3 regions of the Streptomyces sp. NBC_00647 genome follow, and region 1 is predicted to be linked to each of the others. Evidence: predicted binding sites of a transcription regulator. Region 1 holds the regulator's gene; each other region holds the start of a gene.
The links. Region 1 encodes HrcA, which represses chaperone genes, less so after heat shock. Its sites were predicted from a motif close to TTNGCACTCNGNNNNNCNGAGTGCNAA; they were not measured.
Positions count from the first base shown of each region.

Region 2: groL (chaperonin GroEL) is a predicted target of HrcA. The motif match lies at 3,745-3,771, and genes of this name have one in related genera.
Region 3: groES (co-chaperone GroES) is a predicted target of HrcA. The motif match lies at 1,717-1,743, and genes of this name have one in related genera.

Region 1 covers NZ_CP109040.1:3,818,313-3,825,690, forward strand. Annotated here, with positions in the region: gene OG788_RS16765 (S41 family peptidase) at 1-103, opposite strand, end outside; gene OG788_RS16770 (hypothetical protein) at 177-746, opposite strand; gene OG788_RS16775 (VOC family protein) at 860-1,252, opposite strand; gene OG788_RS16780 (16S rRNA (uracil(1498)-N(3))-methyltransferase) at 1,283-2,029, opposite strand; gene OG788_RS16785 (nitronate monooxygenase) at 2,026-3,165, opposite strand; gene dnaJ (molecular chaperone DnaJ) at 3,278-4,411, opposite strand; gene hrcA (heat-inducible transcriptional repressor HrcA) at 4,412-5,428, opposite strand; gene OG788_RS16800 (MBL fold metallo-hydrolase) at 5,607-6,434, shown strand; gene OG788_RS16805 (DUF3097 domain-containing protein) at 6,480-7,289, shown strand; gene hemW (radical SAM family heme chaperone HemW) at 7,324-7,378, opposite strand, start outside.
Region 2 covers NZ_CP109040.1:4,898,284-4,905,661, reverse strand. Annotated here, with positions in the region: gene OG788_RS21350 (glucosyl-3-phosphoglycerate synthase) at 1-920, opposite strand, end outside; SAM riboswitch class I at 1,126-1,282, shown strand; gene thrC (threonine synthase) at 1,300-2,607, shown strand; gene OG788_RS21340 (MoaD/ThiS family protein) at 2,604-2,879, shown strand; gene OG788_RS21335 (cold-shock protein) at 3,321-3,524, shown strand; gene groL (chaperonin GroEL) at 3,897-5,522, shown strand; gene OG788_RS21325 (phospholipase D-like domain-containing protein) at 5,649-7,378, opposite strand, start outside.
Region 3 covers NZ_CP109040.1:6,185,844-6,193,221, forward strand. Annotated here, with positions in the region: gene OG788_RS27325 (polysaccharide deacetylase family protein) at 1-913, shown strand, start outside; gene OG788_RS27330 (polysaccharide deacetylase family protein) at 910-1,662, shown strand; gene groES (co-chaperone GroES) at 1,888-2,196, shown strand; gene groL (chaperonin GroEL) at 2,352-3,977, shown strand; gene OG788_RS27345 (ester cyclase) at 4,114-4,821, opposite strand; gene OG788_RS27350 (SDR family NAD(P)-dependent oxidoreductase) at 4,949-5,722, opposite strand; gene OG788_RS27355 (MOSC domain-containing protein) at 5,831-6,499, opposite strand; gene OG788_RS27360 (LysR family transcriptional regulator) at 6,579-7,378, shown strand, end outside.

The DNA of each region.
Region 1 (7,378 bases):
CGTCGAGGGGAGCGGCCCAGATGTCGTCCTCGGCCGTGAAGACGACCAACTCGCCGTGCAGATGCGGAAACCGGAGATACGCGGAGGGTGCGGACTCTGTCACCCGGTCACCCTACGCAGCGGACGCGCGCCCCGACAGGGGTTTGGATCACTTGATCCGTGTACAGCATGGCAGGTCACTTGCCCTGCGCGGGCCAGCAGGTGGGGTCGCCCTTGCACCACATGGTCTTCGTGACGGTGACCGTGACGGTGGGGCGGGGCTGTCCGTCCGGGGGGTTGTAGGTGACCGGCGGGGTGGGGCCGTGGGTGGCGTTGCAGTCGCCCAGGCCGCTCACGCGGAACACCTGCTTCCCGCCGACGGTGGCCCGCAGGTCGCCGCGTACGCAGGCGCCGTCGACGGCGCGGGTGACCTTGCCCTTGACGACGATGTCCCGTCCGTCGCCGGTCTGGCCCTGGCAGTCGACGGACGCCACGGTGTTCTCCGTCGGGGAGGGCGACTTCCCGGGCGTGTAGACCTTGTTGGCGCCGCCGTAGTGCGCGGTGCAGCTGAGCCAGCGCACGTCCACGTGGCGCCGTTCGAGTTCCTTGGTCGCCGTCTGGTCGGTCGTGTAGGACACGGTGGCGGCGCTGAGTCCGTCCCCGGGCTCGCACGCGGCCACTCCGAACACGCCGGTCGCGCCCAGCCCGACGGCCATCAGCACCCGCCTGCGTCCCGTCCGGCTCCTGATACGCCTCAAAGCCCCCATGGACGGCAGCGTGCCACCGCACGGCGTACCGCGGTAGACCGCATGCGGCCATCGGGCGCACAACCACCCGAAGGAGTTCCCCGTGCCGTGGCCGGGCGGGTCCGGGCCGCTCGTCAGCCGAGCAGCAGCTGCCACTCCTGGAGTTCCACCAAGTTCCCCTCGGGGTCCTTGAGATGGGCGACGCGCATGCGGTCCGTCATGGGCGCCGGGCCGTGCAGCAGGGTCGCGCCGCGCGAGACGACCTGCTCGCAGTAGGTGTCGAGGTCGTCCACCCGCAGCACCACCAGCGAACGGTGCCCGGTCACCACGTCACCGATCTCACCCAGGATCTCGGCCATCATCGCGCGGTCCTGGAGGGCGATGCCCGCCGATCCGATGACGGGACTGAACTTCTCGTACGGGCCCTTTGCCGCGCCCGACTGGGGCTTGAGGCCGAGGACTTCGGAGTAGAAGCGGTAGCAGGAGGCGAAGTCGGAGACGAGCAGCCGTACCTGGGCGAGTTCCATGGAATCCCTGCTGGATGTGCGGGTGACGGGTCAGGACCAGCGGCCGGTGCGGGCCAGCAGCAGTGCCGTGGCCACGGTCCCGGCCGTCGACGTACGCAGCACCGTACGCCCCAGGTGGAACATCTTCGCGCCCGCCTCGGTGAAGAGCGCGACCTCTTCGGGGGAGATTCCGCCCTCGGGGCCGACCACCAGGACGATCTCCCCGGAGCCGGGCAGGCCGGCCGTCGCGAACGGCTCGGTGCCCAGTTCGGTGTCCTCGTGGAGTACGGCGGCGAGATCGGCTTTGGCCAGAAGTGCGGCAACCTGCTTGGTCGTCATCGCGTCCGCGACCTCCGGGAAGCGCACCCGGCGGGACTGCTTGCCGGCCTCCCGGGCGGTGGCGCGCCACTTGGTGAGCGCCTTCAGACCCCGGTCGCCCTTCCACTGCGTGATGCAGCGGGAGGCGGCCCAGGGGACGATCGCGTCGACGCCGGTCTCGGTCATGGTCTCGACGGCCAGCTCGCCCCGGTCGCCCTTGGGCAGGGCCTGGACGACCGTGATGCGCGGCTCCTCGGCCGGTTCCTCCGCCACCGAGCCCATCGACACGATCAGCCGGTCCTTGCCCTCGGTGTCGAGGACGACGCAGTCCGCCCAGCGCCCGGCCCCGTCGGTGAGCACGACGTCCTCGCCGGGCCGCAGCCGTTTCACGGAGACGGCGTGCCGTCCCTCGGCTCCGTCGAGGACGTAGCGTCCGCCGCCCGCTTCGAAGTGCTCGACCAGGAACACCGGTGCCGTCATCGGGCCGCACCCTCTTCCGGGGTCTCGTCGGTTGCCGACAACGCTGTCTTGGCGGCGGCGATTTCGGCGTTCAGTACGTCCACCAGCTGCCCGGCGGGCAGGTCGCGCGCCATGCGGTGGCCCTGACCCGCCCACAGCGCCATGCCCTGCGCGTCGCCCGCCTTCGCGGCCGCCTTGCGCAGCGGCGAGGTCAGGTGGTGGATCTCGGGGTAGGCGGCGGGGGCGTACGGGCCGTGCTCGCGCATGAAGCGGTTGGCCAGCCCGCGCGCCGGTCGCCCGGAGAACGCGCGCGTGAGTTCCGTGCGGACGAAGAGGGGGTTGGTCAGCGCCTCCTTGTGCACGGCGTTCGCGCCGGACTCGGGGGTGGCGAGGAACGCGGTGCCGAGCTGGGCCGCGTTCGCGCCCGCGGCGAGGACGGCGGCGATCTGGCTGCCGCGCATGATGCCGCCGGCCGCGACGATCGGGATCTGCACGGTCTCGCGGACCTGCGCGACCAGGGAGAGCAGCCCGACGCCCGTGCCGTCCGTCTCCGGGTTGTCGCGGTGGGTGCCCTGGTGTCCGCCGGCCTCGATGCCCTGCACGATGACGGCGGCGGCACCGGCCCGCTGCACGGCGAGGGCTTCCTCGGCCGTGGTGGCGGTGACCAGGGTGAGCGTGCCTGCACGGCGCAGGGAGTCCAGCACGTCCTGGCTCGGCACGCCGAAGTGGAAGGAGACCACGGCCACCGGGTTGTCGAGGAGGACGGCGAGCTTGGCGTCGTAGCCGTCGTCGCGGCCGCTGTCCGGATCGCCGAGCTCGGTCTCGTACCAGGCGGCCTCACCCGCGAGCTGGTTGGCGTAGACCTCGACGGCGGCGGCGGAAGGCAGCGCGGCGCCGACCGCTCCGGTGGAGCCGGTGCCCGCACCGGGGTACTCGGGCTGGGGCATGAACAGATTGACGCCGAAGGGACGTCCGGTCAGCCCGCGCAGCTGCTTGATCTCCTGGTACATGCCGTCGGCGGTCTTGTACCCGGCGGCGAGGAATCCGAGCCCGCCCGCCTCGGACACGGCGGCCGCGAGCTGGGGGACGGAAACGCCGCCCGCCATGGGGGCCTGCACGATCGGGTGAGGGAAGAGATCGGTCAGTGCGGAGGACATGACGGCATGTTGTCACGTCCTCAGTACAAGTCCGAATCCGGCCGTCCGCCCGGCATAGGCCACCGGGATGGGCGGGCACGGGGTGGCATTCCCACCCCGCGCCGCGCCTGGGTCAGCGCCCGTTGAAGGCGTCCTTCAGCCGGGAGAAGAGCCCCTGCTGACCAGGCTGGAACTGACCGGTGGGCCGCTCCTCGCCGCGCAGTATGGCGAGCTCGCGCAGCACCCGCTCCTGCTCCGCGTCGAGCTTGGTCGGCGTGGTGACCTCGACGTGCACGATGAGGTCGCCCCGGCCGCCGCCGCGCAAGTGGGTCACGCCCCGGCCGTGCAGCGGGATCGACTGACCGGACTGGGTGCCCGGACGGATGTCGACCTCCTCCATGCCGTCGAGGGTCTCCAGCGGCACCTTGGTGCCGAGGGACGCCGCGGTCATCGGGATGGTGACCGTGCAGTGCAGGTCGTCGCCCCGCCGCTGGAAGGTCGAGTGCGGCAGCTCGTGGATCTCGACGTACAGGTCACCGGCGGGGCCGCCGCCGGGGCCGACCTCGCCCTCGCCCGCGAGCTGGATCCGTGTGCCGTTGTCCACACCGGCCGGGATCTTGACCGTGAGGGTGCGACGGGACCGGACCCGGCCGTCGCCCGCGCACTCGGGGCACGGGGTCGGGACCACGGTGCCGAAGCCCTGGCACTGCGGACACGGCCGCGAGGTCATGACCTGGCCGAGGAAGGACCGCGTCACCTGGGACACCTCGCCGCGACCGCGGCACATGTCACAGGTCTGCGCGGCGGTGCCGGGCGCGGCGCCCTCGCCGTTGCAGGTGGCGCAGACGACGGCCGTGTCGACCTGGATGTCCTTCGTGGTGCCGAAGGCCGCCTCGTCCAGCTCGATCTCCAGCCGGATCATGGCGTCCTGGCCCCGGCGGGTGCGCGAGCGCGGTCCGCGCTGCGACGCCGTGCCGAAGAAGGCGTCCATGATGTCCGAGAAGTTCCCGAAGCCGCCCGCGCCGAAGCCGCCGGCGGCACCGCCCTGCTGGGACAGCGGGTCCCCGCCGAGGTCGTAGACCTGCTTCTTCTGCGGGTCCGACAACACCTCGTACGCGGCGTTGATCTCCTTGAACCGCTCCTGCGTCTTCGGATCGGGATTGACGTCCGGGTGCAGCTCGCGAGCGAGCCTCCTGAACGCCTTCTTGATCTCGTCCTGGGACGCGTCGCGGCGCACGCCGAGTACGGCGTAGTAGTCCGTGGCCACTTAGGACTCCGCCAGGATCTGTCCGACGTACCGTGCCACCGCTCGTACCGCTCCCATCGTTCCCGGGTAATCCATGCGGGTCGGGCCGACCACGCCGAGTTTGGCTACTGCCTCGCCGCCCGAACCGTAGCCGACCGAGACCACGGACGTGGAGTTGAGTCCCTCGTACGCGTTCTCGTGCCCGATTCGCACGGTCATGCTCGAATCCCCGGCCTCTCCAAGCAACTTGAGGAGCACAACCTGCTCCTCCAGCGCTTCGAGCACCGGCCGGATGGTGAGAGGGAAGTCATGTCCGAAACGGGTGAGATTGGCGGTACCGCCGATCATCAGCCGCTCCTCGGTCTCCTCGACGAGTGTCTCCAGCAGAGTGGAGAGCACTGTCGAGACCGTACCCCGGTCCTCCGCCTCGAAGGCGTCCGGGAGGTCCTGGACGAGCTGCGGGACGTCCGCGAAGGGGCGCCCGGCGACCCTGCTGTTGAGCCGGGCCCGCAGATCCGCGAGCGACGTCTCGCCGAACGGCGCCGGACAGTTGATCATGCGCTGCTCGACCCGGCCGGTGTCCGTGATCAGCACGAGCATCACCCGCGCGGGGGCGAGCGACAGCAGCTCCACATGGCGCACGGTCGAGCGGGTCAGCGAGGGGTACTGCACGACGGCGACCTGGCGGGTGAGCTGCGCGAGCAGCCGCACGGTCCGCCCGACGACGTCGTCGAGGTCGACGGCACCGTCCAGGAAGTTCTGGATGGCCCGCCGCTCTGGCGCGGTCATCGGCTTGACTCCGGCGAGCTTGTCGACGAAGAGCCGGTACCCCTTGTCCGTGGGGATGCGCCCGGCGCTGGTGTGCGGCTGGGCGATGTAGCCCTCGTCCTCCAGGGCGGCCATGTCGTTGCGGACGGTCGCCGGCGACACGCCGAGCCTGTGCCGCTCGGTGAGCGCCTTGGAACCGACCGGTTCCTCGGTGCCGACATAGTCCTGGACGATGGCGCGCAGCACCTCGAGCCTGCGTTCACTGAGCATCGCGCACACCTCCAGAAGTCGACTCGATGGTCTTCGTGGCCTTCGTGGCTTTCGCCTGGCACTCAGCGCACGCGAGTGCCAACGTTCCCCGGCCCAGTGTACGGCGGTGAGGCACGACCCCGGCAAGGGCGGGCCTGCGATGTCGTGCGCGGCACCCGGTCACCGCTAGCGTCGCCGTATGAGGCTGACTTGGGAAGAGCTGGGGTGGGAAAGGGTGGCAGCCCGGGTCGGGCGGCGGCGACTTCCGGACTGGGACTGCACGGTCGGGCTCGTCGTCGGCGAGGGCGCGGCCCTGATGATCGACGCGGGGTCGAGCCTCGCGGAGGGCGGGTGGCTGCGCGCCGAGGCCGAACGGCTCCTCGGGCCGGAGCGCCGAGTGACGCACCTCGCACTGACCCACCCGCATTTCGATCACGTCTTCGGCGCGGCGGCGTTCACGGACGTCGAGGTCTTCGGCGCGGTCGGGCTGGACGCGGTCTTCGCGTACGAGCGCGAGGAGCTGTGCGCGGACGCCGTGCGCAACGGTCTCGACCCGGACGCCGCGGCCGAGGCGGCGGACCTGCTGGTCGCTCCCCGGCACTCCGTGAGCGGCGAGTGGACGCTCGACCTCGGCGGCGGGCTCCAGGTGCTGCTGGCGAACGTCGGCCCGGGGCACACGGGCCACGACCTGGCGGTCCTGATCCCCGGCGCACCCGGAGCGCCCCCGTCGGCGGAGCCACCGGGATCGCCCGCGTCGCCCGCCCGGCCCGCGCCGCGCGCGTCGCTCCCGTCGCGCGCATCGCTCGCGTCGCCCGAGATCGTCTTCTGCGGGGATCTGGTGGAGGAGTCCGGCGAACCCCAGGCGGGCCCGGACGCCGTACCGTCGCACTGGCCCGCCGCCCTGGACCGGCTGGTGGACCTGGGCGGGGAGGACGCGGTGTACGTCCCGGGGCACGGGGCGGCGGTGGACGCGGCGTTCGTCCGGGCGCAGCGGGAGGAGCTGGCGACGCGCTTCGGCGTGTCGTAGGGATCAGCACACCACCCGCCCGCCACTTCTCCTATCGTCATCCGAATGCGCCAGTACTCTCCGGACCTGACCCCGCCGTGGAAGAAGCCCGAGCCCGTGCCCGAGGTCCCGGCGGACCCGGGCCTGGTGGTCGAGGAGCCCGGCACCGGATTCTGCGGTGCGGTGATCCGCTGCGAGGCGGGCACGGTGACCCTGGAGGACCGCTTCGGCAAGCACCGGGTGTTCCCGCTGGAGCCTCGCGGCTTCCTGCTGGAGGGCAGGGTGGTGACGCTGGTGCGCCCGACGGCCGGGGCGCCCGTACGTCCCAGCCGTACGGCGTCCGGCTCGGTGGCGGTCCCTGGTGCCCGGGCCCGGGTCGCGCGGGCCGGGCGCATCTACGTCGAGGGCCGCCACGACGCCGAACTGGTCGAGCGGGTGTGGGGCGACGATCTGCGCATCGAGGGCGTCGTCGTGGAGTACCTGGAGGGCGTCGACGACCTCCCGGCGATCGTCGCCGCGTTCGACCCGGGCCCGGACGCCCGGCTCGGCGTCCTCGTCGACCACCTGGTCCCCGGTTCGAAGGAGTCCCGGATCGCCGAGGCGGTCACGAGCGACCACGCCCTGGTGCTGGGTCACCCGTACATCGACGTCTGGGAGGCCGTGAAGCCGTCCTCCGTGGGCATCCCGGGCTGGCCCCGGGTACCGCGCGGCCAGGACTGGAAGACGGGCGTGTGCCGGGCCCTGGGCTGGCCGGAGAACACCGGCGCGGCCTGGCAGCACATCCTGTCCCGGGTGCGCTCCTACAAGGACCTGGAGCCGGAACTCCTGGGCCGGGTGGAGGAGCTGATCGACTTCGTCACGGCGCCGCCCGAGTGAAAGATCATGGCCGCGGACCACATGGGAACAGTGTTCAGTCCACCAGATCCCGGACGACCGCGTCCGCGAGCAGCCGTCCGCGCAGGGTG
Region 2 (7,378 bases), 1.1 Mb from region 1:
TCGGAGATTTCGCTCATCGGGGGCCTTTCCTCCGTGTCCACCGAGTACGTGCGCGGCTGGAAACCGTCCCGGCCGCGCTCGAACTGGGTGAGGGCGGGGCGGATCAGGTGGCCGCGGGCCAGCCGGAGCTGGGCGGTGCGGTAGATCGCGGCGGCCATACGGCCCAGGGCCTGGCCGTCCTGGTGGCGGTGCTTGCGGACGCCGACGTCGACCTGGGCGAGGGCGTCCAGGCCCACCAGGTGCAGGGCGTCGACGAGCATGCCCAGCTCCACGCCGTAGCCGACGGGGAACGGGAGCTGTTCGAGCAGGGAGCGACGGGCCGCGTACTCGCCGCCGAGCGGCTGGACGAAGCCCGCCAGCTGCGGCCAGTGCATGTTCAGCAGGGGGCGGGCCATCAGCTCGGTGACCCGGCCGCCCTGTCCCGAGGCGCCGCCCAGCGGGCGGTCGTACATGGCCTTGACCAGATCGACCCCGGGGTCGGTGAGCAGCGGGCCCACGATCCCGGTGACGAAGTCGGACGAGAACTCCTTGAGGTCCGCGTCGATGAAACAGACGATGTCCCCGCTCGTCACGAGCAGCGACCGCCACAGCACCTCGCCCTTGCCGGGCACCGCGGGAATCCGAGGGAGGATGTCGTCGCGGTGCACGACTCTCGCGCCCGCGGCGGCGGCGACCGCCGAGGTGCGGTCGGTCGAGCCCGAGTCGACGACGACGATCTCGTCGACGAGGGGCACCTGCTGCATCAGGTCGTGGCGGATGATCGCCACGATCTCGCCGACCGTCTCCTCCTCGTTGAGCGCGGGCAGCACGACGCTGACCGTCGATCCGGTGGAACGTTTCGCGGCCATGAGCTTGTGGAGCGGGCGGTCGGTCAGGGACCAGGAGCGTGTGCTCAGCCAGCTTTCGACGTCTTTCAGCACGGTCTGCGGCTCCTCACTGTCTGATCACACGCTCTCATCAGCGTGCCCGCTGCGGCCAGCGGCAGATCGATTGCCGTCGTCTCGCGGTTCGGACGACTATCTCAACTGTCCTGGCCTTCGGTTACAGTCTTGAACAACGCGGATGACCATCGCATGTCCTCGATCATCGGCGCGTAGCACGTTCAACAGTTCAACAATCAAATACCGCTCATCCAGAGGGGCAGAGGGATACGGCCCGATGAAGCCCCGGCAACCCTCCAGCCGGTCTCGTACCGATCGATGTCGATCGCGTCGCGAGGCTCCCGGCTAGGGAAGGTGCCAAATCCGTCTCACGGCGAAGTGCGTCGTGAGGAAGATGAGGAGAAAGGGCCTCGCCTCCATGGCTGCGCAGACAGTTGCAAGCACCACGAACTCCGTGAACTCCGCCGATGCGGTGGACCTCGGCCCGGCAGCGGCGCTTTCCTGCCGCGAGTGCGGACACCGCGTCCCGCTCGGCCCGGTCTTCGCCTGCGAGGAGTGTTTCGGCCCGCTGGAGATCGCCTACGACTTCTCGGCCTACGAGACCGAAGAGCTCCGCAAGCGCATCGAAGCGGGACCCGCGAACATCTGGCGCTACGCGCCCCTCCTGCCCGTCCCCGCGGACGTGGCGGACAAGCCGAACATCAACCCCGGCTGGACCAAGCTCGTCCAGGCCGACAACCTGGCCCGCGAGCTCGGTGTCGACGCCGGCAAGCTCTTCGTCAAGGACGACTCCGGCAACCCGACGCACTCCTTCAAGGACCGCGTCGTCGCCCAGGCCATCGAAGCGGCCCGTGTCTTCGGCTTCACCACCCTCTCCTGCTCCTCCACGGGCAACCTCGCCGGCGCCGTGGGCGCCGCGGCGGCCCGTGCCGGCTTCCGCTCCTGCGTGTTCATCCCGCACGACCTGGAGCAGGGCAAGGTCGTCATGGCCGCGGTCTACGGCGGCGAGCTCGTCGGCATCCAGGGCAACTACGACGATGTGAACCGTTTCTGCTCCGAGCTGATCGGCGACCCGGCCGGCGAGGGCTGGGGCTTCGTCAACGTCAACCTGCGGCCGTACTACGCCGAGGGCTCCAAGACGCTGGCGTACGAGATCTGCGAGCAGCTCGGCTGGCGGCTCCCCGACCAGCTGGTCGTGCCGATCGCCTCCGGCTCCCAGCTCACGAAGATCGACAAGGGCCTGCAGGAGCTGATCAAGCTCGGGCTCGTCGAGGACAGGCCGTACAAGATCTTCGGTGCCCAGGCCGAGGGCTGCTCGCCGGTGTCCGTCGCCTACAAGGCCGGTCACGACGTCGTGCGCCCGCAGAAGCCGGACACCATCGCCAAGTCGCTCGCCATCGGCAACCCCGCGGACGGGCCGTACGTGCTCGACATCGCGCGACGCACCGGCGGTGCCGTGGAGGACGTGAACGACGAGCAGATCGTCGACGCGATCAAGCTGCTCGCGCGCACCGAGGGCATCTTCGCGGAGACGGCCGGCGGCGTGACCGTCGGCGTCACCCGCAAGCTGATCGAGAACGGTCTCCTCGACCCGACTCTGACCACGGTCGTGCTGAACACCGGCGACGGCCTCAAGACTCTGGACGCGGTGGCCTCGGACACCGGGCTGACCGCGACCATCCGCCCGAACCTCGACTCCTTCCGAGAGGCAGGCCTCGCATCATGAGCGTCAACGTCCGCATCCCCACCATCCTGCGCACCTACACCGGGGGCGTCGCCGAGGTGACGGCCGAGGGTACGACCCTCGCCGAGGTCATCGCCGACCTGGAGAAGAACCACACGGGCATCGCCGCGCGCGTTCTGGACGACCAGGGCAAGCTGCGCCGCTTCGTCAACGTGTACGTCAATGACGACGACGTCCGGTTCGAGCAGGGCCTGGAGACGGCGACCCCGGACGGTGTGGGCGTCTCGATCATTCCGGCCGTCGCCGGAGGCTGATCGTTACCCTCGGTAATGCCGAACACGCTGAGTTCATCGAATTGCCCCCTCCGTGAGAGAAACGGAGGGGGCAATTCTGTAGGGTTGAGCGCGCTACAGTTGGGGAAGTCGCTTCGCTTTCGATGTTGGTTTCATGCCGGACGCATATGAGTCCTCGCCCGGCATCCGACAAGAAGTAGCCAAACTACCGCTCCTTTTTGAGCCGTTTATGGCATTTACGGGGCCCGACTTGCCCTGAATCCTTGCGAATTCTCCGCATTTCAACGATCAGCCATGCCCAGAATTCTCGTCCGATTGACCTGTTGCAGACGGCAGTTGGACAGATACATTCAGCCGCGGTCGACGCGTTCCGGCGCACACCCCCAACCAATGGGGGGTGAGGTCTGACCCGGATCCGCGAAGTGTGGATCTGTGCAAGGGCCAGTAATAGGGGAGTTAGGCATGGCTCAGGGCACCGTCAAGTGGTTCAACGCGGAGAAGGGGTACGGCTTCATCGCGGTCGACGGTGGTGCGGACGTCTTCGTGCACTACAGCGCGATTCAGATGGACGGCTACCGCACCCTTGAAGAGGGTCAGCGAGTGGAGTTCGAAATCTCGCAGGGCCAGAAGGGTCCGCAGGCGGACATGGTCAAACTCGCCGTCTGATCCGGGCGCGAACGGCCACCGACGCACTCACGCCGAGGGGCCCGCATCCCACCAGGGATGCGGGCCCCTCGTGCGTCCCCGGCCACCCTCGGGGTCCCCTGTTCTGTCTCGCGCGCGCCCGCGAGCGCGCTCCGTCCGGGCGCCGTGCGTGCGCTCCACCAGGGGCCCGTTTTCATGAGAGGCGCTTGCACTCGCAGGGGTCGAGTGCTAATCATTGGCGTTAGCACTCTCCCAGTGAGAGTGACAGAACTTGGATCGGGCCGGCGAGGCCCGCGGGCCTGTGGGGCAAGGAACCACAAGGCTTGCAGGCCGTCCGTCGCGGGCGCGGGCACGATCCGGAGCAATCCACCCCGTCCGGGAGGACCACTTCACATGGCCAAGATCATCGCGTTCGACGAGGAGGCACGGCGCGGTCTCGAGCGCGGGATGAACCAGCTCGCCGACGCCGTCAAGGTCACCCTCGGCCCCAAGGGCCGTAACGTCGTCCTCGAGAAGAAGTGGGGCGCGCCCACGATCACCAACGATGGTGTTTCCATCGCCAAGGAGATCGAGCTCGAGGACCCGTACGAGAAGATCGGCGCCGAGCTGGTCAAGGAAGTCGCCAAGAAGACGGACGACGTCGCCGGTGACGGTACGACCACCGCGACCGTCCTGGCTCAGGCGCTCGTCCGCGAGGGCCTGCGCAACGTAGCCGCCGGCGCCAACCCGATGGCCCTCAAGCGCGGTATCGAGAAGGCCGTCGAGGCCGTCTCCGGTGCCCTGCTCGAGCAGGCCAAGGATGTCGAGACCAAGGAGCAGATCGCTTCCACGGCCTCCATCTCCGCCGCCGACACCCAGATCGGCGAGCTCATCGCCGAGGCGATGGACAAGGTCGGCAAGGAAGGCGTCATCACCGTCGAGGAGTCCCAGACCTTCGGTCTGGAGCTGGAGCTCACCGAGGGCATGCGCTTCGACAAGGGCTACATCTCGGCGTACTTCGCCACCGACATGGAGCGTATGGAGGCCGTCCTCGACGACCCGTACATCCTGATCGCGAACTCCAAGATCGCGAACGTCAAGGACCTGCTCCCGCTCCTCGAGAAGGTCATGCAGGGCGGCAAGCCGCTGCTGATCATCGCCGAGGACGTCGAGGGCGAGGCCCTGTCGACCCTGGTCGTCAACAAGATCCGTGGCACCTTCAAGTCCGTCGCCGTCAAGGCTCCGGGCTTCGGTGACCGCCGCAAGGCCATGCTCGGCGACATCGCCATCCTCACGGGCGGCGAGGTCATCTCCGAGGAGGTCGGCCTCAAGCTGGAGAACGCGGGTCTGGACCTGCTGGGCCGTGCCCGCAAGGTCGTCATCACCAAGGACGAGACCACGATCGTCGACGGCTCCGGCTCTGCCGACCAGGTCGCCGGCCGGGTCAACCAGATCCGTGCCGAGATCGAGAACTCGGACTCGGACTACGACCGCGAGAAGCTCCAGGAGCGTCTGGCGAAGCTGGCCGGCGGCGTGGCCGTCATCAAGGCCGGTGCCGCCACCGAGGTCGAGCTCAAGGAGCGCAAGCACCGCATCGAGGACGCCGTTCGCAACGCGAAGGCGGCCGTCGAGGAGGGCATCGTCGCCGGTGGTGGCGTGGCCCTGCTCCAGGCTTCCTCGGTCTTCGAGAAGCTCGAGCTCACCGGTGACGAGGCGACCGGCGCCAACGCCGTGAAGCTCGCCCTGGAGGCCCCGCTCAAGCAGATCGCCGTCAACGGTGGTCTCGAGGGTGGCGTCATCGTCGAGAAGGTGCGCAACCTGCCCGTCGGTCACGGCCTGAACGCCGCGACCGGTGAGTACGTCGACATGATCGCCGAAGGCATCATCGACCCGGCGAAGGTCACGCGCTCTGCCCTGCAGAACGCCGCCTCCATCGCCGCGCTGTTCCTCACCACCGAGGCCGTCATCGCCGACAAGCCGGAGAAGGCCGCTGCCGGCGGCGCTCCGGGCGGCATGCCGGGCGGTGACATGGACTTCTGATCCCTTCGCGGATCAGCGGTTCGTCGCAGTACGAGACCGAGGGCGGCATCCCCTTCAACGGGGGTGCCGCCCTCGGGCGTTCACGCTCTCCCGCCGCGGCTGTCCGAGCCGCGGCGGGAGAGGTGATCAGGAGTTGCCGAACGCGTCGCGCAGCCGCATCTCGTTGAAGCCGTTGGCGTCGTAGTCGTCCGAGTACGTCAGCGCGAGCCGGCCGTTCGAGGCGACGGCCACGGCCGGGCCGCCCTGGCCGCCGCCGGTCACCACGTTCATCCGGGTGGCGGGGAACCTGCCGGTCGTCGTGCCGTCGGCGTTGAAGCCGCGGGCCCACACGTCGTCCTGGCCCGCGTACAGGGTGGCCGGGTTGCCGACGAGCACGTCGAAGGCCTCCTTCCACGCGACGACGAAGGTGCCGTCGTCGGCGACCGTGACATCGGCGTCCGCCTGGTCGGAGACCGGTCGCTTGCCGTCGATGTAGGGGCCGGTGTCCGTGCCGTCCTCGGTGGTCCGCCGGTCCGCCGCCGCGGGGCTGCCGGTCGCCGAGAAGAAGCGCTGGTTGATCCGCTGCGGCCGCACCAGCGTGCCGGTGCCGGTGGTGTACTCGTCCGTCCAGGCCACGACGAAACGGCCGTCGCCGGTGGACGCCACCGCGGGCTTGGTCTGCTGTCCGTCGGTGAGGGAGTTGCCCACCTTGCGGGCCACGGAGAACGCGCCCGAGGTGTTCAGCTTGGCGACACCGATGTTGAGGCCGCCGTTGCCGTCCGCGTCCTCCTCCCAGGCGATCACGGTGTTCCCGGCGTCGTCGATCGCCGCGTCGGGCCGGCGGTTCGATCCGGCGGCACCGGAGTTGATCGTGCTGACCTGGACGTCCTGGTAGCGCAGCGCACCGGTCGGGGACCAGCTGCTCGCGTACACCTGGTTGAGGGTCGAGCCGTCGGCCGTGTTCTCCCAGGCGACGCTGTAGGAGCCGTCGCCGGCCACCGCGACCGTCGGCCGCAGCTGGTCTCCGTCACCGGAGGCGTGCGGGCGCGGCAGGGTGGTGACCGTGCCGTCCGGGGTCACCTTGCGCACCGCGATGTCGGCGTACTTGTTGCCGTCGTCGTCCTTGGCCCACACGACGATCGCGTTGCCCTGGTCGTCCACGCCGACGTCGGGCTTCTGGTGCGACCAGGTCGTGCCGGTACCGGTGTTGCCGTTGCTCAGGAGCTTCTCGTCCCACAGCGGCGCGCCGTCCTTGTACAGGCGCAGGTACACGTCGGTGCCCAGCTCACTGTCCGAGGAGTCGTGCCGGTCGCCCTGCTCGTAGGCCACCGCGGTGTAGACGGACGAGGTGCCGCCGGAGGCGATGGCGCTGTAGTGCTGGTCGCCGTTCGCGTTCACGTTGACCCGGGAGTAGTGCTGGGACGTCGAGCCGTACTTCGCGGCGTCGAGGTCGACCGCGCTCGCGCGCACCTTGTTGAAGTTGGCGACGTAGGCCTGGTAGGTGCCCGCGTCGTCGATGCGCAGAATCGTCTCGTCGTTCGTCTTCAGCGAGCCCGCGGTCCAGTTGTGGGAGCCCGTGTACACGTGCTGGACCTGGGTGCCGTCGCTCTTCTTCCACTCCGTCAGCAGGTACTTGGAGTGGGTGGTGCCGTGGTTGCAGGAGGACCCCGCCGAGGTCTTGTAGCGGCAGCCGCCGGGGCGGTTGCCGTAGGCCGCGATGTCGAGGGCGGTCAGGTCGTTGATGCCCTTGTTGCCGCCGCCGTCACTGAGGTCGCGGGCGTTCGCGTCGACGCTGCATCCCTGGGACCGCTTCGTCGCCAAGGCGTCGTAGACGGCCGGGCGGGTGGTCCGCTGATCGAGTTCGGCGGCGGAGATCC
Region 3 (7,378 bases), 2.4 Mb from region 1:
CTGGGGAGTCGGCGTGCTCGCCCTCGCCCTCCTCGTCTCCGGCTGTGCCGAGACCGGCTCCGGCTCCGGCTCCGCCCCCGGTTCCGACGCCGACGCCGACGCCGCCAAGCCGGCCCACGGTCGGCAGGTCCGGCTCCAGGCGCCCCCGGCCCGCGCCCTCGACGCGTACGCCTCCCGGCTCCGGCTGGCGCAGGCCCGGCGGGTCGCCGCCGCCAAGCGCTGGGGACTCGCCGAGGTGCCGCTGACACCCCCGGCGCCGCCCGCCAGGAAGCCGGCCATCGAGGCCCGCAAGGGGTTCGAGGTCGACGGCCAGGAGGAGCTGGGGCTGCCGCCGGTCTTCACGACCGTCCCCACCAAGGACAAGGTCGTCTTCCTCACCATCGACGACGGCGAGGAGAAGGACCCCGCGTTCCTGCGGATGATGAGCGACCTGAAGATCCCGTACACCGCCTTCCTCAGCGACTACCTGGTCAAGGACGACTACGGGTACTTCCGGAAGATGCGCGACCGAGGCATCACCCTCAACAACCACACGCTGCACCACCCCTATCTGCCCGCGCTGTCCTACGCGCGGCAGAAGCGCGAGATCTGCGGCATGCAGGACGTGATGAAGAAGCAGTTCGGCAAGCGCCCGGTCCTCTTCCGCCCGCCGTACGGCAACTACGACCAGGACACCTTGCGCGCCGCCAAGTCCTGCGGCGTCGAGTACGCGCCCATCTGGAACGAGGAAGTCTTCGTCGACCACTGGGAGTACCGCGACGACGACCAGGACCTGCACCCCGGCGACATCGTCCTCACCCACTTCCGGGGCCGCGAGGACTGGAAGGGCACCATGCCCGACATGGTCCGCCGCTTCCTGAAGACGGTCACCGGCAAGGGGTACGCGGTCGCGCGCCTCGAGGACTACCTGTGAGGGTGCGGGCGGTGATCGCCGTACTGCTCGCGGCGGTGTTGCTCGGTGGCTGCGCGCAGTCCGTCGACCCCATCGAGCGGCTGGGCAAGAAGGCGGCCCAGCGGGTGCGTCCGCAGGAGACGGCGTACCGCCGCTGGGGCCTGGCCAGCCCGCTCGCCGCGCCACCGAAGGCGCCCGCCCGGACCACCGCACGCACCGCGGGTCCGGGACTGCCGCCCGTCGTGGACCATGTGCGCACCCGCGACAAGGTGGTCTTCCTGACGTACGACGACGGGGTGGAGCGCGATCCCCGGTTCGTCGACATGGTCCGCGAACTGCGGCTCCCGGTCAGCGTGTTCCTCACGGACCGTGTCATCGGGCCGGGGTACGGGCACTTCGCCCGGCTGCGCGCGGTCGGCGCGAGCGTCCAGAACCACACCCTCGACCACGCCTCCCTGCGCGGCCTGCCCTATGCCGGCCAGCGCGCCGAGATCTGCGGACAGCAGGACAAGCTCCGGCAGCGCTTCGGCATCAGGCCCCGGCTGCTGCGGCCCCCCTACGGCAGATACGACAGCACCACCCTGCGCGCCGCCGCCGACTGCGGGGTCGCCGCGATCGTCCTCGGCCGCGCCGCCGACGCCCACCGGCTCAGGCCGGGCGACATCCTCTGCGGCTTCGGCGAACCCGATCTCACGGACGCCACGGTCCGGCTGCTCCGGCGCATCCAGGCGGAGGGCTTCACGCCGGCCCGGCTGGAGAACTACCTCTAGGGGCGCCCGTTCGCCACGCTCCGGCACCTTCCGGGCCACGCCACGCCGACGCCTTTGGCACTCCGCTTGACCGAGTGCTAATCGCAGTCATAGTCTCAGGTCTGGCACTCCCCCCTGGAGAGTGCCAATAGCGACAGGAAGATCCGGCACCCGCGACGACGGATCCACCTGGTCGCCACCTCAGACAGTTAACCCCGTGAGATCTCCGAAGGGGGAGGTCGGATCGTGACGACCACCAGCTCCAAGGTTGCCATCAAGCCGCTCGAGGACCGCATTGTGGTCCAGCCGCTCGACGCCGAGCAGACCACGGCCTCTGGCCTGGTCATCCCGGACACCGCCAAGGAGAAGCCCCAGGAGGGCGTCGTCCTGGCCGTGGGCCCGGGTCGCATCGAGGACGGCAAGCGTGTCGAGCTCGACGTCGCCGTCGGCGACATCGTGCTCTACAGCAAGTACGGCGGCACCGAGGTGAAGTACAACGGCGAGGAGTACCTCGTCCTCTCGGCTCGCGACGTGCTCGCGATCATCGAGAAGTAATTCACCCGGTAAGGGCGTCCGGGGGCTTCCCCCGGACAACCCCGCACCAAGCATTGCAGTGAACTGCGCCCCTGGCCCCCGCTACCTTTGATGAACCGGGCGCTGGGGGCGCCGTTCGTTTCTCCCAAGTTTTCCGAGAGGGCTGAACCGCTCCCATGGCGAAGATCCTGAAGTTCGACGAGGACGCCCGTCGCGCCCTCGAGCGCGGCGTCAACAAGCTTGCCGACACGGTGAAGGTGACGATCGGCCCCAAGGGCCGCAACGTCGTCATCGACAAGAAGTTCGGCGCCCCCACCATCACCAACGACGGCGTGACCATCGCCCGTGAGGTCGAGGTCGAGGACCCGTTCGAGAACCTCGGTGCGCAGCTGGTGAAGGAGGTGGCGACCAAGACCAACGACATCGCGGGTGACGGTACGACCACCGCCACCGTGCTCGCCCAGGCGCTCGTGCGCGAGGGCCTGAAGAACGTCGCCGCGGGAGCCTCCCCGGCGCTGCTGAAGAAGGGCATCGACGCGGCCGTCAAGGCGGTCTCCGACGAGCTCCTCGCCACCGCGCGCCCGATCGACGAGAAGTCCGACATCGCGGCCGTCGCCGGTCTGTCCGCCCAGGACCCGCAGGTCGGCGAGCTCATCGCCGAGGCGATGGACAAGGTCGGCAAGGACGGTGTCATCACCGTCGAGGAGTCCAACACCTTCGGTCTGGAGCTGGACTTCACCGAGGGCATGGCCTTCGACAAGGGCTACCTGTCCCCGTACATGGTGTCCGACCAGGAGCGTATGGAGGCCGTCCTCGACGACCCGTACATCCTCATCCACCAGGGCAAGATCAGCTCCATCCAGGACCTGCTGCCGCTGCTGGAGAAGGTCATCCAGTCGAACGCCTCCAAGCCGCTGCTGATCATCGCCGAGGACGTCGAGGGCGAGGCCCTGTCGACCCTGGTCGTGAACAAGATCCGCGGCACGTTCAACGCCGTCGCCGTGAAGGCCCCCGGCTTCGGTGACCGTCGCAAGGCCATGCTCGGCGACATCGCCACCCTCACCGGTGGTCAGGTCATCGCCGAGGAGGTCGGCCTCAAGCTCGACCAGGTCGGCCTGGACGTGCTCGGCAGCGCCCGCCGCGTGACCGTCACCAAGGACGACACCACGATCGTCGACGGTGGCGGCAGCTCCGACGAGGTCGTCGGCCGCGTCAACCAGATCAAGGCCGAGATCGAGAACACGGACTCCGACTGGGACCGCGAGAAGCTCCAGGAGCGCCTCGCGAAGCTGGCCGGCGGCGTGTGCGTGATCAAGGTCGGCGCCGCCACCGAGGTGGAGCTCAAGGAGAAGAAGCACCGTCTGGAGGACGCCATCTCCGCGACCCGCGCCGCGGTCGAGGAGGGCATCGTCTCCGGTGGTGGCTCCGCGCTGGTCCACGCCGTCAAGGTCCTCGAGGGCAACCTCGGCAAGACCGGCGACGAGGCCACGGGTGTCGCGGTCGTCCGCCGCGCCGCCGTCGAGCCCCTGCGCTGGATCGCCGAGAACTCCGGCCTGGAGGGTTACGTCATCACCTCCAAGGTCGCCGAGCTCGACAAGGGCCAGGGCTTCAACGCCGCCACCGGCGAGTACGGCGACCTGGTCAAGGCCGGCGTCATCGACCCGGTCAAGGTCACCCGCTCCGCCCTGGAGAACGCCGCCTCCATCGCCTCCCTGCTCCTCACGACCGAGACCCTGGTCGTCGAGAAGCCGGCCGAGGACGAGGGCGACGCCGGTCACGGCGGCCACGGGCACTCCCACTGACGCACGACGTCATGAGGACGGCCGCGCCCACCGAGGCGTGACGCCGTGAAGAGGTCCCCGTTCCATCAGGAACGGGGACCTCCCTCGTTTCCGAGGCTGTTGCCCAGGGACTGTCCGTCCGGCGCGCGCGGAGCGGTCAGCCCTCCAGCGCGTCCAGCGCACCGAGCCCGGCCATCAGGCCCAGCCGGTCGTACTGCCACCAGCCCTCGACGATCTTTCCGTCCTCCCCGCACCGGAAGATGGTCGTGCCGGTCATGGAGGCCTGCTTCCCGGACGCCGGCATCCCCATGAAGTCGCCCGTGTGCGTGCCGTTCCAGGTCCACCGCGTGCAGACGCGGTCCCCCTCCGTGATCTGGTCCTCGACGGTGAACGCGAAGTCGAAGCCGCCGCGCCACATCTCGATCTCGCGCCGCACCGCGTCGAGCCCGATGGTGTCCTGCTCGTTGGCGGGATCGTGGTCGTGATAGCTCTCCGCCATCAGCCCGTTGAGCGGCCCCAGCTCACCCGGGCCCGCCAGCATGTCGAAGTACATGCGGACGTTCGTCGCGTAGAGCTGCTCGTCGCGCACCACGTCCAGGTCCGTGAACGTCGGCATCCCGTCGCAGAGCGCCACCATCTCCTGGAAGATCGTGTCGGTCTCCGGAAGCTTCGAGTTCCGCATCGCGTCTTCGTACGACGGGAACTCGACGATCTCCACGAAGTGGCTCGCGTCGGCACGGTCCTTGCCGATGACGCTGTGCGTCGCGGTCCGTTTCCCCTTGGTCTTCTCGACCCAGGTGTCCATCAGCCGGTTCATCTCGTCGAACCGACTGGTTCTACAGTCAATCAACTGTACGAATGTCATGGCGCCGCCTCCGGCCCCCTGGTCCGGTTGATTCACCCTCAATCCTCCCACCGGAGGGGCGACACCACCCACCGCACGAGACGTGCGAGCGCCTGCCGCGCGAACCGCGCGACCTGCGTGATCGCCCTTACTGGGGGCCGTACTTCCGCCCGGTCCTCGACGTGATCCCGCCCAGCAGCGCCCGTGGCGTCACCTTCACCACGCCCATCAGCGCCTTGTAACGCGGGTCCGGAATGGACAGGGTCCGGCCGCGCGCCAGATCGGCGAGTGCCGCCGCGACCAGCTTGTCGGCGTCGAGCCACATCCAGTTCGGGATGTTGTCCGTGCCCATGCCGGCCCGCTCGTGGAACTCGGTGCGCACGAAGCCGGGAGCCAGCGCCATCAACCGCACGCCGCTGCCCGCGAGATCCTTCGCCGCGCCCTGCGTGAACTGCACGACCCACGCCTTCGACGCCCCGTACGTGCCCCGCGGCACGAACGCGGCCACCGACGCGACGTTGACGACGCCGCCCCGGCCGCGCTCGCGCATCGCCTCGGTCGCCGCCGACGTCAGCCGGAGCACCGCCTCGCAGTGCACCTTGAGCATCTTCAGCTCGTCCGCCATCGAAACGTCCAGATAGCGGCCCTTGTTGCCGAAGCCGGCGTTGTTGACCAGCAGGTCGACCGGGTTCCTGCGGTCGGACAGGCGGGCGGCCACCGCTTCGATGCCCTCGTCCGTCGCCAGGTCCGCCGTGAGCACCTCCGCCTCGATGCCGTGCCGGTCGTGCAGCTCGGTCGCCTGCTCCCGCAGCCGCTTCGTGTCCCGCGCCACCAGCACGAGGTTGTGCCCGTCCGCCGCCAGCCGCCGTGCGAAGGCGGCACCGATTCCCGCGGTCGATCCCGTAATCAGAGCCGTTGTCATGGCGCAAGATTAGTGACCGGCCCGGCCGCCCGGTGGCCGGTGCCGCCCAACGTCCGACCGGGTTCCACGAGTTCTCCGCACCCCGCTCGGCCGGGGCCGGGGCGGCCCCTAACCGCCGTACTTCGCCACGTACTCCCGCGCCGCCGCCCGGCTCTCCGGGTGCAGTGCGTCGCCCGCCGCCAACAGCCTTGGCAGCAGCTCCCGTTCGGTCGTCGAGGCGCGGAACTGGATGGCGACGGTGACGTCGTGGCCGGGCCGGTGCGCGATCTCGATCGGGTCCCCGGAGCGGATCTCGCCGGGCTCGATCACCCGCAGATACGCGCCGGGCGCGCCCCGCCGCGTGAACCGCTTCACCCAGCCCTTCTCACCGAGGTGCCCCTGGAAGGTGCGGCAGGGGATCCGCCCGGAGGTGACCTCCAGGACGACCTCGGAACCGATCCGCCAGCGTTCGCCGATCAGCGCGCCGGACACGTCGAGCCCCCACGTCGTGAGGTTCTCGCCGAACACGCCGTTCGGCAGGGTCCGGCCGAGCTCGCGCTCCCAGTCGTCGAGGTCCTCGCGCGCGACCGCGTACACGGCCTGGTCGTCACCGCCGTGATGGCGCAGGTGACAGATCGCGTCCCCGGCGAGCCCGCTCCCGCCGACCCCTCTGAGGCCCGGTGCCGTCACCCGCAGCGGCCCGTCGACCGGCCGCTTGTCGATGCCGGTCACGCCCTCCGGCTGGTCCGTGTACTCGACGGCCCGCGCCCGGCCGACGTTGAGCGACAGAAGCTTCATGGCACCAAGCTAGGCGATACAGCCCAAAGCGTCGATGCGATATTTCCCGCTGCATCCAAGATTCGCTTATGCTCAAAAGGTGATCGAGGCCCGTCATCTCCGTGTCCTGCGCGCCGTCGCCACCACCGGATCCTTCTCGGCGGCGGGCCGCGAGCTGGGCTGCACCCAGCCCGCCGTCAGCCAGCAGATGAAGGCCCTGGAGTCGTCCGTGGGCACCCCCCTGCTCGTCCGGACGGGCCGCGAGATGCGCCTCACCCAGGCGGGCGAGGCCCTGGTCAAGCACGCGGCGAGCATCCTGGCCGGTCTCACCGCCGCCGAGGAGGAGGTCGCCGCGATCGCCGGTCTGCGCGCGGGCCGGGTCCGGCTGGTGTCGTTTCCCAGCGGCAGCTCCACCCTTGTCCCCACGGCTCTCGCCGCGCTGCGCGCCGCTCACCCGGGCACCCGTGTGTCCCTGGAGGAGGCCGAACCGCCCGAGTCCGTCGAGAAGCTCCGGGCCGGCGACTGCGACATCGCGCTCGCGTTCCGCTACGAGGGGGCGCCGGGCGTCGAGGAGTGGGACGACCTCGTCGTACGGCCGCTGCTGATGGACCGCCTCGTCGGCCTGGTGCCCGAGGGGCACCGGCTCGCGCGGTCGGAGTCCGTGGCGATCGGCGAGTTCGCCGGGGAGCCGTGGATCGCGGGCTGTCCGCGCTGCCGTGGCCAGCTCGTCGAGGTCTGCCGCGGTGCCGGCTTCGAGCCCCGCATCGACTTCGCCACCGACGACTATCCGGCCGTGGTCGGACTGGTGGGCGCGGGCCTCGGCGTCGCCGTCCTTCCGGAGCTCGCGATCGAGTCCGTACGCCCGAAGGGGGCGCGCACCGTGACGGTGGAGCCCGCGGT